DNA from 2 places in the Streptomyces griseiscabiei genome. Region 1 is predicted to be linked to the other one. Evidence: riboswitches for the same ligand, from Rfam matches in the RefSeq annotation. Region 1 holds a riboswitch; the other holds the start of a gene.

The links. Region 1 has a riboswitch for glycine ahead of gcvP (aminomethyl-transferring glycine dehydrogenase). Riboswitches for the same ligand answer to the same signal wherever they lie in the genome.
Region 2: it holds a riboswitch for glycine, as region 1 does, so the genes downstream of both, gcvT (glycine cleavage system aminomethyltransferase GcvT) here and gcvP (aminomethyl-transferring glycine dehydrogenase) in region 1, are expected to answer to the same signal.

What each region holds. Positions count from the first base shown of each region.
Region 1 covers NZ_JAGJBZ010000001.1:2,690,691-2,696,612, forward strand. Annotated here, with positions in the region: gene gcvP (aminomethyl-transferring glycine dehydrogenase) at 1-2,423, opposite strand, end outside; glycine riboswitch at 2,596-2,692, opposite strand; gene J8M51_RS11655 (PRC-barrel domain-containing protein) at 2,817-3,188, shown strand; gene J8M51_RS11660 (DNA polymerase IV) at 3,303-4,652, opposite strand; gene J8M51_RS11665 (MerR family transcriptional regulator) at 4,720-5,403, opposite strand; gene J8M51_RS11670 (bifunctional nuclease family protein) at 5,703-5,922, opposite strand, start outside.
Region 2 covers NZ_JAGJBZ010000002.1:595,400-601,321, reverse strand. Annotated here, with positions in the region: gene J8M51_RS20220 (ABC transporter permease) at 1-187, opposite strand, end outside; gene J8M51_RS20215 (enhanced serine sensitivity protein SseB C-terminal domain-containing protein) at 524-1,276, opposite strand; gene J8M51_RS20210 (enhanced serine sensitivity protein SseB) at 1,485-2,261, opposite strand; gene J8M51_RS20205 (ATP-binding protein) at 2,336-3,007, opposite strand; glycine riboswitch at 3,205-3,303, shown strand; gene gcvT (glycine cleavage system aminomethyltransferase GcvT) at 3,490-4,611, shown strand; gene gcvH (glycine cleavage system protein GcvH) at 4,734-5,111, shown strand; gene glyA (serine hydroxymethyltransferase) at 5,150-5,922, shown strand, end outside.

The sequences.
Region 1 (5,922 bases):
GGACCCGTGTACAGCACCGGGTAGTGCGGTTCCAGCCGCTTCGCGATGTAGTTGGCGCTGAGCACCGCCACCTGCGTGGCCCGCTTGAGACCCTCACCGCCCATGAGCCGGACGTACGCCCAGGAGATCGGCAGGATGCCCGCCGAACCCCACGGCGCCGCCGAGATCGGGCCCACGCCCGTCTCCGGACCGGCAGCGGGCTGCAGCGGGTGGTTCGGCAGATACGGCGCCAGGTGCTCACGCACCGCCACCGGACCGACGCCCGGACCGCCGCCGCCGTGCGGGATGCAGAACGTCTTGTGCAGGTTGAGGTGGGAGACGTCACCGCCGAAGTGGCCCGGCTTGGCCAGACCCACCAGCGCGTTGAGGTTGGCGCCGTCGACGTACACCTGGCCGCCCGCGTCGTGCACCTGCGCGCAGATGTCGGCCACGTGCTCCTCGAACACCCCGTGCGTCGACGGGTACGTGATCATCAGTACGGACAGCTCGTCACGGTACTGCTCGATCTTCGCCCGCAGGTCCTCGACGTCGATCTCGCCGTCCTCGGCGGTCTTCACGACGACGACCTTCATGCCCGCCATGACCGCGCTCGCGGCGTTGGTGCCGTGCGCGGAGGACGGGATGAGGCACACGATCCGCTGCTCGTCCCCACGGGCCCGGTGGTAGCCGCGGACGGCCAGCAGACCGGCCAGCTCACCCTGCGAGCCCGCGTTCGGCTGCAGCGACACCTTGTCGTACCCGGTGACCTCCGCCAGCTGCTCCTCCAGCTCACGGATGAGCGTCAGATACCCCTGGGCCTGCCCGGCGGGCGCGAAGGGGTGCAGCTGCCCGAACTCCGGCCAGGTCACCGGCTCCATCTCGGTGGTCGCGTTGAGCTTCATCGTGCAGGAGCCCAGCGGGATCATGCCCCGGTCCAGCGCGTAGTCCCGGTCGGCGAGCCGGCGCAGATAGCGCAGCATCGCGGTCTCGGAGCGGTACTCGTGGAACACCGGGTGCGTGAGGTAGTCGTCCGTGCGCAGCAGCGCCCCGGGCAGCGTGTCCCCGGCCGCGGCGTCGAGGGCGGCGACGTCTCCCTCCACCCCGAACGCGGTCCACACGGCGCCCAGCTGCGCCCGGGTGGTGGTCTCGTCGCAGGAGACCGACACCAGGTCGGCGTCCACGAGGTGCAGGTTCACGCCATGTTCGCGTGCGGCGGCCACGACCTCACCGGCCCGCCCCGGCACCCGCACGGTCAGCGTGTCGAAGTACGCCCCGTTCACGACCTCGATCCCTCCGGCGGTGAGCCCCGCGGCGAGCACGGTGGCGTAGCGGTGCGTACGCCGGGCGATGGTCCGCAGCCCCTCGGGTCCGTGGTGGACGGCGTACATCCCGGCCATCACGGCGAGCAGCACCTGCGCCGTACAGATGTTGCTGGTCGCCTTCTCCCGGCGGATGTGCTGCTCCCGCGTCTGCAGGGCGAGCCGGTACGCCTTGTGCCCGTCCGCGTCCACGGAGACGCCCACCAGCCGTCCGGGCAGGCTCCGCGCGAACTTCTCCTGTACGGCCATGTAGCCCGCGTGCGGCCCGCCGAAGCCCATCGGCACACCGAACCGCTGCGTCGTCCCCACCGCGATGTCGGCGCCCAGCTCACCGGGCGAGGTCAGCAGCGTCAGGGCCAACAGATCGGCGGCGACGGTGACGAGCGCCCCCAGCCCGTGCGCCTGCTCGACGACCGGCCTCAGATCGCGTACGACGCCGGAGGCGCCCGGGTACTGCAGCAGCACCCCGTTGATCTCACGCGAGGCGATCTCGGCCGGAATGCCCTCGCTGAGGTCGGCCACGACGACCTCGACCCCGGTCGGCTCGGCACGGGTCTGGATCACGGCGATCGTCTGCGGCAGCGCGTCCGCGTCGACGAGGAAGAGCCCCTTCTTGTTCCTGCCCATCCGCCGGGACAGCGCCATGGCCTCGGCGGCGGCCGTCCCCTCGTCGAGCAGCGAGGCGCCGGAGGTGGGCAGCCCGGTCAGTTCGGCGACGACGGTCTGGAAGTTGAGCAGCGCCTCCAGCCGCCCCTGGGAGATCTCCGGCTGGTACGGCGTGTAGGCGGTGTACCAGGCCGGGTTCTCCATCACGTTGCGCAGGATGACGGGCGGTGTGAACGTCCCGTAGTACCCGAGCCCGATCATGGAACCGAGCACCTGGTTGCGGTCCGCCAGCGAACGCAGCTCGGCGAGGACCTCGGCCTCGGTGCGCGCGCCCGGCAGGTCCAACGCCTCGGCGTTCTTGATCACATCCGGGACCGCGGCCGCCGTCAGCTCGTCGAGCGAGCCGTATCCGATGTGCGCGAGCATCTTGGCCCGGGCCTCGGCGTCGGGGCCGATGTGGCGCCGCTCGAAGGGGATTCCCTGTTCGAGTTCGGAGAGGGGAATGCGATGGGCGGTCATTACGGAGGCCTCCTGGTCTGACACGACCTTCGAGGGGCACCACGACACGGGTGCCCGGACGGCCTCCCCCTCTGTCATCTCGACCTGAGAGCTTCACCGGTCCAGGTACGAACCGGCTTTCACCGTCGGTGAGAGCGGAAGCCGTGACACCCGCTCTGCTTTCCAGAGTGACCTCGTCCGTGCGGTACGTGAGCCTGAGAGATTCCGGGGAGGAGTTGCTCCTTCGGCGCCTCCGGATGGTGTCCGGAGGACTCTCCCGCACGGGGTCGACAGCCGCTGCCAGCGTATCAGCGCGGTCAACGCACGCGTCTTCGAGTGGCCGCCGCCCCCGATGTGGCTTTTCGTAGGGGGGAGACACGATGCGCCACCCCTTTGCGACCACTTGGAGGGCCCGTGCAGACCGACATCGATCCGCGCAATCTGATCGGCCGCAAGGCTTTCGACCGCAAAGGCAGCAAGATCGGCACCGTGGACGAGGTCTACCTCGACGACGCGACCGGCATCCCCGAGTGGGCCGCGATACGCATGGGCCTCTTCGGCCGCGACGCCTTCGTCCCCCTGGAGCCCAGCGAGCTCGTCGAAGGCACCCTCCACGTCCCCTTCGACCGCGCCCTCATCAAGGACGCCCCCGACTTCGGAGTGGGCCGCCATCTCTCCCCCGAACAGGAACTCCAGCTCTACCACCACTACGGCCTCGACATAGCCCCGCCCCCGCCCCTGGACCACGACTTCGGTCACGTGGCGGGCCAGGACGACAGCCCCTGAGACGACCATTCGGGCGCACCCGGCTACGGGCGGTCGTGCCCCGCCCCCTCTCGATCCCGGTCCCCCGCTCCCGTCGCAACGCCGTCGAACCCCATCAGCCCGCCCCGGCCGGCCTCACCCCCGCACCCCGCCCGGCACCAACGGCAACGGTTCCGCCTGCTCCAGCCCCGGATCATCCGTCCTGAAGGTCCGCACCCGGCCCGGCCCCACGTCGTCCGGCTTCTCGAACCGCACGGTCACCCGCCCCAGCCCGCTCCCCTGCACCCACCCGTGCCCGTACTCGGCGTGCCGCACGTCATGCCCGGCCCTCCACTGCCGCTCGGCCCCCGCGCCCGCCTCCACCACCGGCACCTCGGCAGCCGCGGTCTCCTCCTCCACGGGCTCCGGCTCCCCGGCCGCCTGCGCGAACAGGTCCTCCTGCGTGTAGTCGGCGAGCCCGCTGACCCCCACCCCGAGCAGCCGCACCCCACCGGTCGTGTCCACGGCCTCCAGCAGCCGCCCCGCCGCCTCCCGCACCACCGCGGGATCGTCGGTCGGCCCCCGCAGGGTCTCGGACCGGGTCAGCGTCGAGAAGTCGTAGCGCCGCACCTTCAGCACGATCGTCCGCCCCGACAGCCCGGCCTCCCGCAGCCTCCGCACACACCGGTCCGCGAGCCGCTGCACCTCCATCCGCACCCGCACCCGGTCGTGGATGTCCACGTCGTACGTGTCCTCCACCGACACCGACTTCGTGTCCCGCTCGGCCACCACCGCCCGGTCGTCCCGCGCCAGCGCCATCGCGTACAGCCCGTGCCCGTGGGCCTTCCCCAGCAGCCGTACGACCTCGTCCTCCCCCGCCTCCACGATCTCCTCGACCGTGGTGATCCCGGCCCGCCGCAGATGATCGCCGGTCGCCGGCCCCACCCCCGGCAGGATCCGCACGGACATGGGCCCCAGCAAGGCCCGCTCGGTCCCCGGCTCGATCAGCAGCAGCCCGTCCGGCTTGGCCTGCTCGGAGGCGATCTTCGCGAGCATCTTGGAGGCCGCGAGCCCCACCGATCCGGTCAGCGCGGTCACCGCCCGGATGTCCGCCCGCAACCGCGCCCCCGTCGACCGCGCCGACTCCTCGTCCGAGGCCGCGCCCCCGGCCTCCAGATCCACGAACGCCTCGTCCAGGCTCAAGGGCTCCACGAGCGGCGACAGATCACGCAGCAGCCCCATGACCTGATCGCTGATCGCCCGGTAGAACGTGAAACGGGGCGTGAGATACGCGGCGTTGGGCGCGAGCCGGCGTGCCTGCGCCATCGGCATCGCCGAGTGCACCCCGAAGGCCCTCGCCTCGTACGAGGCGGTCGCGACCACCCCACGCGGCCCGAGACCGCCCACGACAACGGCTTTCCCCCGCAGACTCGGCTTGGACGCCTGCTCCGCCGAGGCGTAGAAGGCATCCATGTCGAGATGCAGGATCGTGGGCGCGGTTCTCACATCTCCGATGCTGCCCTACGCCACTGACAATGCCCTGTACCGCTCGGCGGCAGCGGGGAGGGGGTCCTCAGACCGCGCGGTTGCGCCGCCGCGCCAGTTCGTCCGACGGGTTGTGGCCCATGAGCGTCTCCCCCGTGTCGACCCGCTCCCCGTGCAGCTGGGAGAGAGCGCTTTCTACATCACGCCAGACCACCCCGACGGCGATCCCGAAGACCCCCTGGCCGCCCTGGAGCAGGGCATGGACCTCATCGGGCGAGGTGCACTCGTAGACCGTCGCCCCGTCGCTCATCAGCGTCATCCGCTCCAGATCGCTGAATCCCCGCTCCCGCAGATGCTGGACGGCGCTGCGGATGTTCTGGAGCGAGACCCCGGTGTCGAGGAACCGTTTCACGATCTTCAGGACGACGACGTCCCGGAAGCTGTAGAGCCGCTGTGTCCCCGAGCCCTGGGCGGACCGGACGCTCGGCTCCACGAGACCGGTACGGGCCCAGTAGTCCAGCTGCCGGTAGGTGATGCCTGCGGCCGCGCACGCGGTGGGGCCGCGGTAGCCGACGTTCTCGTGCGGCTCGGGCGCCGCCTCCGCGCCGTCCTGCACGGCCGTGGGCCGCTGCGGGACATGACCGGCCGCGCTGCCGTGATGGGGGTCCCCCCAGCTCGAGGCGAGCCGAGAGCCCGGGGGAGGGTACGGGCCACCGTCCCCCAGCCTGCGTCCGGGGGCACCCCCAGCCGTACCGTCGCCGCTGCTTCTCACGCCGACCTCCGTCCTTGACCTGCCTTGTCGACGGTAGGCAGCCGCCCGGGGTGCGTCAACGACCATCGCATTCGCCACGCCGAGTGATAATCACCCTGAGAGTGGTTTCCTGTGCCCTCCCGCGGGGAAAGGCTAGCCGAATGCGCTTCGGCGCAACTGCCCGACGACGCACTGGCTCCTGGCATGTGCCGTGCCTCGGCCGGACACCCTGACCGGTCCGAGAACCCACCCACCTGCCGCGGGGCACGCATACGGGCAGGGTCAGGGCCTCTCGGCCCCGGCCGACCGCCCACCCGGCCTCACTGACTGTTCGTGCCGAAGTCCTCGGGCGAGATCTGGTCGAGGAACTCGCGGAACTTCTCCACCTCGTCCTCCTGCTCGTCCGGGATCGCGATGCCCGCGTCGTCGAGCACCCCGTCGCTGCCGAAGATCGGCGTCCCGGTGCGCAGCGCCAGCGCTATGGCGTCGGAAGGCCGCGCGCTCACCTCGACCCCACTGGCGAACACCAGCTCCGCGTAG
Region 2 (5,922 bases), on a different contig from region 1:
GCGCCGCGATCAGGATCAGCAGGACGACGACGACTCCGCCGGCCACCGCCACCTTGTCGCGCTTGAAGCGGGTCCAGGCGATCTGGCCGAGCGAACGGCCCTCGATCTTCTTCGCCTCGACGCCCTCCAGCACGGCCTCGGGCTGTGCCTCGGCCTGCGATCCGGTCGTCTCAATGGGTGCGGTCATCGTCCCTCGTGCTTGCCCGTGCCGGTGGTTGCCGACTGTGCCTGGCGGCCGCCCGGGTCTGCGGTGCGGTCCGTCACCACTGCTGCTCTCTTGCTCTGTGACTACTGATGGGTACGAGGAGAGGTACGGCACCGAACTTCACCGCATGAACAGCGTGTTCGCCGGATCCCCCCATCGCTCTGGGGGAGTCTTCAACGGTGGCGCGATCAGGCACCAGACTTGACGGCGAATGTATGCGCAACCGTGATGTGGCCAGCAGGGTTCCGCTATGCGGACGTGACGCTCTGTTGAGCGGTGGAGACCGTCTCGTACGGCGCCGGCCGCCGGGGCTCCGGCTCAGTAGCCGCCGGGGTAGCCGTACCCGCCCGCCGCCGGGGCCTGGACGGGGGCGGTGGCGTGGGCCTCGCGGTCGTAGAAGGGGCGGGCGCCGGTGCGCAGCCACATGGCGACGGGGTCGTACTCGTCGGACATGGCGACCGTGGAGACGGGCAGACCGTCCGGGACCGCGCCGATGGACTGCTGCATCATCGCGCGCACCGAGTCGACGGCGGGCGGTGAGGTGTCGTACACGTCGAGGCCGATGGCCAGGTACGGCGCGCCGAGCGCGGGCTGCACCCAGGCGCGGCGCAGGGAGCGCACGGCGGGGGTGCGGTGGGCGTTCTGCGTGAGCAGGGCGTAGAACTGCGGGATCTCGATGGCCGGGTCGGAGAGCCGCAGCGGGCCCGCGGGCTGCCGCTCCAGGCCGGTGGCGATACGGCGCAGATCGAGCCAGGGGATGCCGACGCCGCCGCCCGGGGCGTGCGGGTTGAGCCAGAGGCCGTAGTGGTCGGGGTAGAGGGTGCGGGCCACGTCGAGGCCGTCGACCACCTCGTAACTGCGGTTCCAGCCACTGGCGGAGAGCTCCTGGGCGGAGGTGACGCAGGGGGCGTAGTTGAACCCGTCGACCTCCATGTTCCCGTACTGGGCGTCCGGGGAGCCGGCCTGGCCGTGCCAGAGCAGCATCCAGATCTGGCCGGAGGAGGGGGTGGCGAGGGCACGCAGCAGCGCCTCGTAGGCGTCGTAACGCCCGGGGGTCACCTGGCGCAGCATGTGCTCGACGTCGCCGCTGCCGCTCACGTTGGCCGCCCTTCGGTGTTGGACCTTGGTTTTGGGAACAGCTTAGGTGGTGGACAGGTGGAGCCGATCAGGGCTCGGGGGTTGTCGTACGTCGCCGGGTGCGGGTGCGTCGTGGCTGGTCGCGCCCGCGCGGCGGAGTCGCGGACGGACGCGGCCCGGCACCTCTTCGGGGGCGCACCGGTCAGTAGCCCTGTTGGTAGAAGGGCCGTACCTTCTCGCGGAGCCAGTCGCCCACCGGGTCCTGGGCCACGTCCAGGAAGACCAGGTTGACGGGCCAGGGGACGGGGGTCTTGGCGAGGGCGCGGCCGAGGGCGGCGAGGGGGAGGGCGCGGTCGGCCTCCCAGGACGCCAGGTCGACGCCGATGAACATGACCGGGTCGGCGGTCTCGATGGTGGCGAGGCAGCGGCGGGCGGAGAGGACGACCCCGGTCGCGGCGAACTCGGCGGAGGCGGCGGCGAGGAAGTCGACCGGGTCGTCCTGCCAGTCCGGTTCGTGGAGCCGGACCCGGGCGCCGTTCGCCGAGCCGTCCAGCGGGGTCCGCCCGGCCCGGCACAGTTCGGCCACGGCGGGCGGCGGCAGCGGGATGCCCACGACACCGTCCGGGTTGAGGGCGAGGCCGATCTGCGGGGGCAGCCCGCGCGCGAACTCGACGGCCGGGGCGATCGTGTACGACATGTGGTTGCCGACGACCTGGCGGAACTGCTCCTCGGAGCTGAAGACCGGGACGTACGCCTGTCCGTCGAACTCCATGGTCGGCAGGTCCAGCTGACCGCTGCGCGGGCCGCCGCCCTCCGGCAGCGGCACCCAGACGAAGCTGCGGGCCAGCACCTCCACGATCCGCGCCCCGGCCTGGGGCACCCCGAGCGAGGCGGACAGCACCTCCTCCAGCTCGTTGCCGGGCCACCCGCCGTGCCCTTGGGGATACGCCTGTGCCGGAAAGTCCGCCGGGAAGTCCATCTGCTGCCTACCGCTTTGCTCCGTGATGCTGTTGTAGCTGCACCTTAATTGCTTCCGGCCCGGCGGCGCTCCCCTCAGGGGCGCGGGAAGTCGATCCGTGTGAGGACATCCGCCGCGGCGCGGTCGATGATCACCGCCGCTCCGCAGCCCTGGGGCAGCCTCCCCTTCTCCACCGCCCGCAGCAGCCGGGTCATCGCACCCCGGTGCCGGGCGAACGCGTAGCGCGACACCCCCCGCCCCCGCTCCCGCTGTCCGTCCCGCGCCTCACCGGGTGTGACGTCGAGCAGCAGCAGATGCAGGGTGCCGCCGCGGCGGCGGGCCTCGCGCGCGAGCCAGCTGCGGACCCAGGCCTGCGCCCCGCAGTCGTGGACGACGACGCCCTCCCCCGAGCGGAGGGCGCGCCGCAGCCCCGCGTAGTGCGCGAGGCGCACCAGGGGCCGGTAGACCGCGTACGGCAGATGCCGGGCGAGACGCGCGTCGAAGCGGTCGCGGGTGTCCTGGGAGTCGATGCGGACGCCGGGCACGGCCCGGCGCATCAGGGTCGACTTGCCGCTGCCGGGGAGCCCGGTGACCACCACCAGGTCGTCCGGCCCGAACGACAGGCCGTGCGGGCTCCGGCCCGCGCGCTCTCTGAGGTCACGGACGATCGCCCTCGGGAACGGGCCGCACGCCTCACCGACCGGTGCGACGGGCTGCTTGGGCATCGCGATGCCCGACGTCGTCGCGTACGCCGTGGTCCTGTTCACCGTGACCGTCCTCCCCAGGGGTATGAGAGGTCCCATCCCCACAGACTGTAAAGAGAAGGTAATGCCCGATCCCTCCTGGTTCAGTCCTCGTATTGCCACAAGAGTGCTACGGACCGCTGTGTCTGCCTGGAAACCTCCCCCTGCCGCGCCGCGTCGATGCGTGCGATGATGTCCGCGCCAACTGCATACCGGCCGCTTGAACCCGCGCGGGAGAGTCCCCGGCAGCACATCGCCGGGGCGCCGAAGGAGCAAGTCCCTCCCTTGAATCTCTCAGGCCCCGATACCGCGCGGGCGAGGCAGATCTGAAAAGCGGGCCGTCCCTCCCCCGTGGGAGGCGGCCCCACCCACGGTGCAAGTCACGACCATCGGTACGTACACCGGTACGTACGGTCGTGGTGAACCTCTCAGGTTCCGATGACAGATGGGGAGGACTTTCCTCACCTGTCATGCGTCGTCCGTCTTGCCCTGGGAGCGTCACACCGATGAGCAGCAGCCCCACCACCGCACCGCGCCGTACCGCGCTCGACGCCCTGCATCGTTCGCTGGGTGCGACGATGACCGACTTCGCGGGCTGGGACATGCCCCTGCGCTACGGCTCCGAGCGCGACGAGCACCTCGCCGTCCGTACCGCGGCCGGGCTCTTCGATCTCTCGCACATGGGCGAGATCACGGTGACCGGACCGGGGGCCGCGGCCCTCCTGGACCACGCCCTCGTGGGCAACATCGGCACCGTCGGCGTGGGCCGGGCCCGCTACACCATGATCTGCCGCGAGGACGGCGGCATCCTCGACGACCTGATCGTCTACCGGCTGGCCGAGACCGAGTACCTGGTCGTCGCGAACGCCTCCAACGCCCAGGTGGTGCTGGACGCGCTCGTGGAGCGTTCCGCCGGGTTCGACGCCGAGGTGCGCGACGACCGGGACGCGTACGCGCTGATCGCCGTCCAGGGTCCGCAGTCCCCCGGCATCCTGAAGTCCCTCACCGACGCCGATCTCGACGGCCTGAAGTACTACGCGGGGCTGCCCGGCACGGTCGCCGGGGTGCCCGCGCTGATCGCGCGCACCGGGTACACCGGCGAGGACGGCTTCGAGCTGTTCGTGAAGCCCGAGCACGCGGTCGAGCTGTGGCAGGCCCTGACCGGGGCCGGCGAGGGCGTCGGTCTGGTCCCCTGCGGGCTGTCCTGCCGGGACACCCTGCGCCTGGAGGCGGGCATGCCGCTGTACGGGCATGAGCTGTCGACCTCCCTGACCCCCTACGACGCGGGCCTCGGCCGGGTCGTGAAGTACGACAAGGGCGACTTCGTGGGCCGCGGGGCCCTGCGCGAGGCCGCCGAGAACGCCCACCACGAGCCGCCCGTCCTCGTCGGCCTGATCGCCGAGGGCCGCCGGGTCCCCCGCGCCGGGTACCCCGTGGTCGCCGAGGGCAAGGTGGTCGGCGAGGTCACCTCCGGCGCCCCCTCCCCCACACTGGGCAGGCCGATCGCGATGGCGTACGTCGACGCCTTGTACGCGGCGCCGGGCACCCCCGGGGTCTGCGTGGACATCCGGGGCAGCCACGAGCCGTACGAGGTCGTGGCGCTGCCGTTCTACAAGCGCCAGAAGTAGACACTGGGCGCGGGATCGTCGTCCGTCCCGGACGTGACCCCGCCCACATTTCCGCTGCTCAGCAGCGGTTTCAGCAGTCCCCCATTCATCACCACTCCCCCGCGTACAGGAGAATTCAGGCCATGAGCAACCCCCAGCAGCTGCGCTACAGCAAGGAGCACGAGTGGCTGTCGGGCGCCGAGGACGGCGTCTCGACGGTCGGCATCACGGAGTTCGCGGCGAACGCGCTCGGCGATGTCGTCTACGCCCAGCTTCCCGAGGTGGGCTCCACGGTGACCGCGGGCGAGACCTGTGGCGAACTGGAGTCCACGAAGTCGGTCAGCGACCTGTACTCCCCGGTCTCCGGTGAGATCACCGAGATCAACGAGGACGTCGTCAACGACCCGTCGCTGGTGAACACCGCCCCGTTCGAGGGCGGCTGGCTGTTCAAGGTACGTGTCGCGGGCGAGCCGGACGAGCTGCTCTCCGCCGACGAGTACACCGCCCACACCGCCGGCTGAGAAGACTTGTGAGTCTTGAGAGCACTGAGGTCGTACGCATGTCGCTTCTGAACACGCCCCTGCACGAGCTCGACCCGGAGGTCGCCGCGGCCCTCGACGCCGAGCTGGACCGTCAGCAGTCGACCCTGGAGATGATCGCCTCCGAGAACTTCGCCCCGGTCGGGGTGATGGAGGCACAGGGTTCGGTCCTGACCAACAAGTACGCCGAGGGCTACCCGGGCCGCCGCTACTACGGTGGCTGCGAGCACGTCGACGTCACCGAGCAGATCGCCATCGACCGGGTGAAGGAGCTGTTCGGCGCCGAGTACGCCAACGTCCAGCCGCACTCGGGCGCCTCCGCCAACCAGGCGGCCCTGTTCGCGCTGGCCCAGCCCGGCGACACCATCCTCGGGCTGGACCTCGCCCACGGCGGTCACCTCACCCACGGGATGCGGCTGAACTTCTCCGGCAAGCAGTTCCACGTCGTCCCGTATCACGTGGACGACGCCGGACTCGTCGACATGGCCGAGGTCGAGCGCCTGGCCCGGGAGCACCGGCCGAAGGTGATCATCGCGGGCTGGTCGGCGTACCCGCGGCAGCTGGACTTCGCGGAGTTCCGGCGGATCGCCGACGAGGCCGGCGCGTATCTGTGGGTGGACATGGCGCACTTCGCCGGCCTGGTCGCGGCCGGCCTGCACCCCAACCCGGTGCCGTACGCCGACGTGGTCACCTCCACCACCCACAAGACGCTCGGCGGACCGCGCGGCGGCATCATCCTCGCGAAGAAGGACTTCGCGAAGAAGCTCAACTCCTCCGTGTTCCCCGGCTTCCA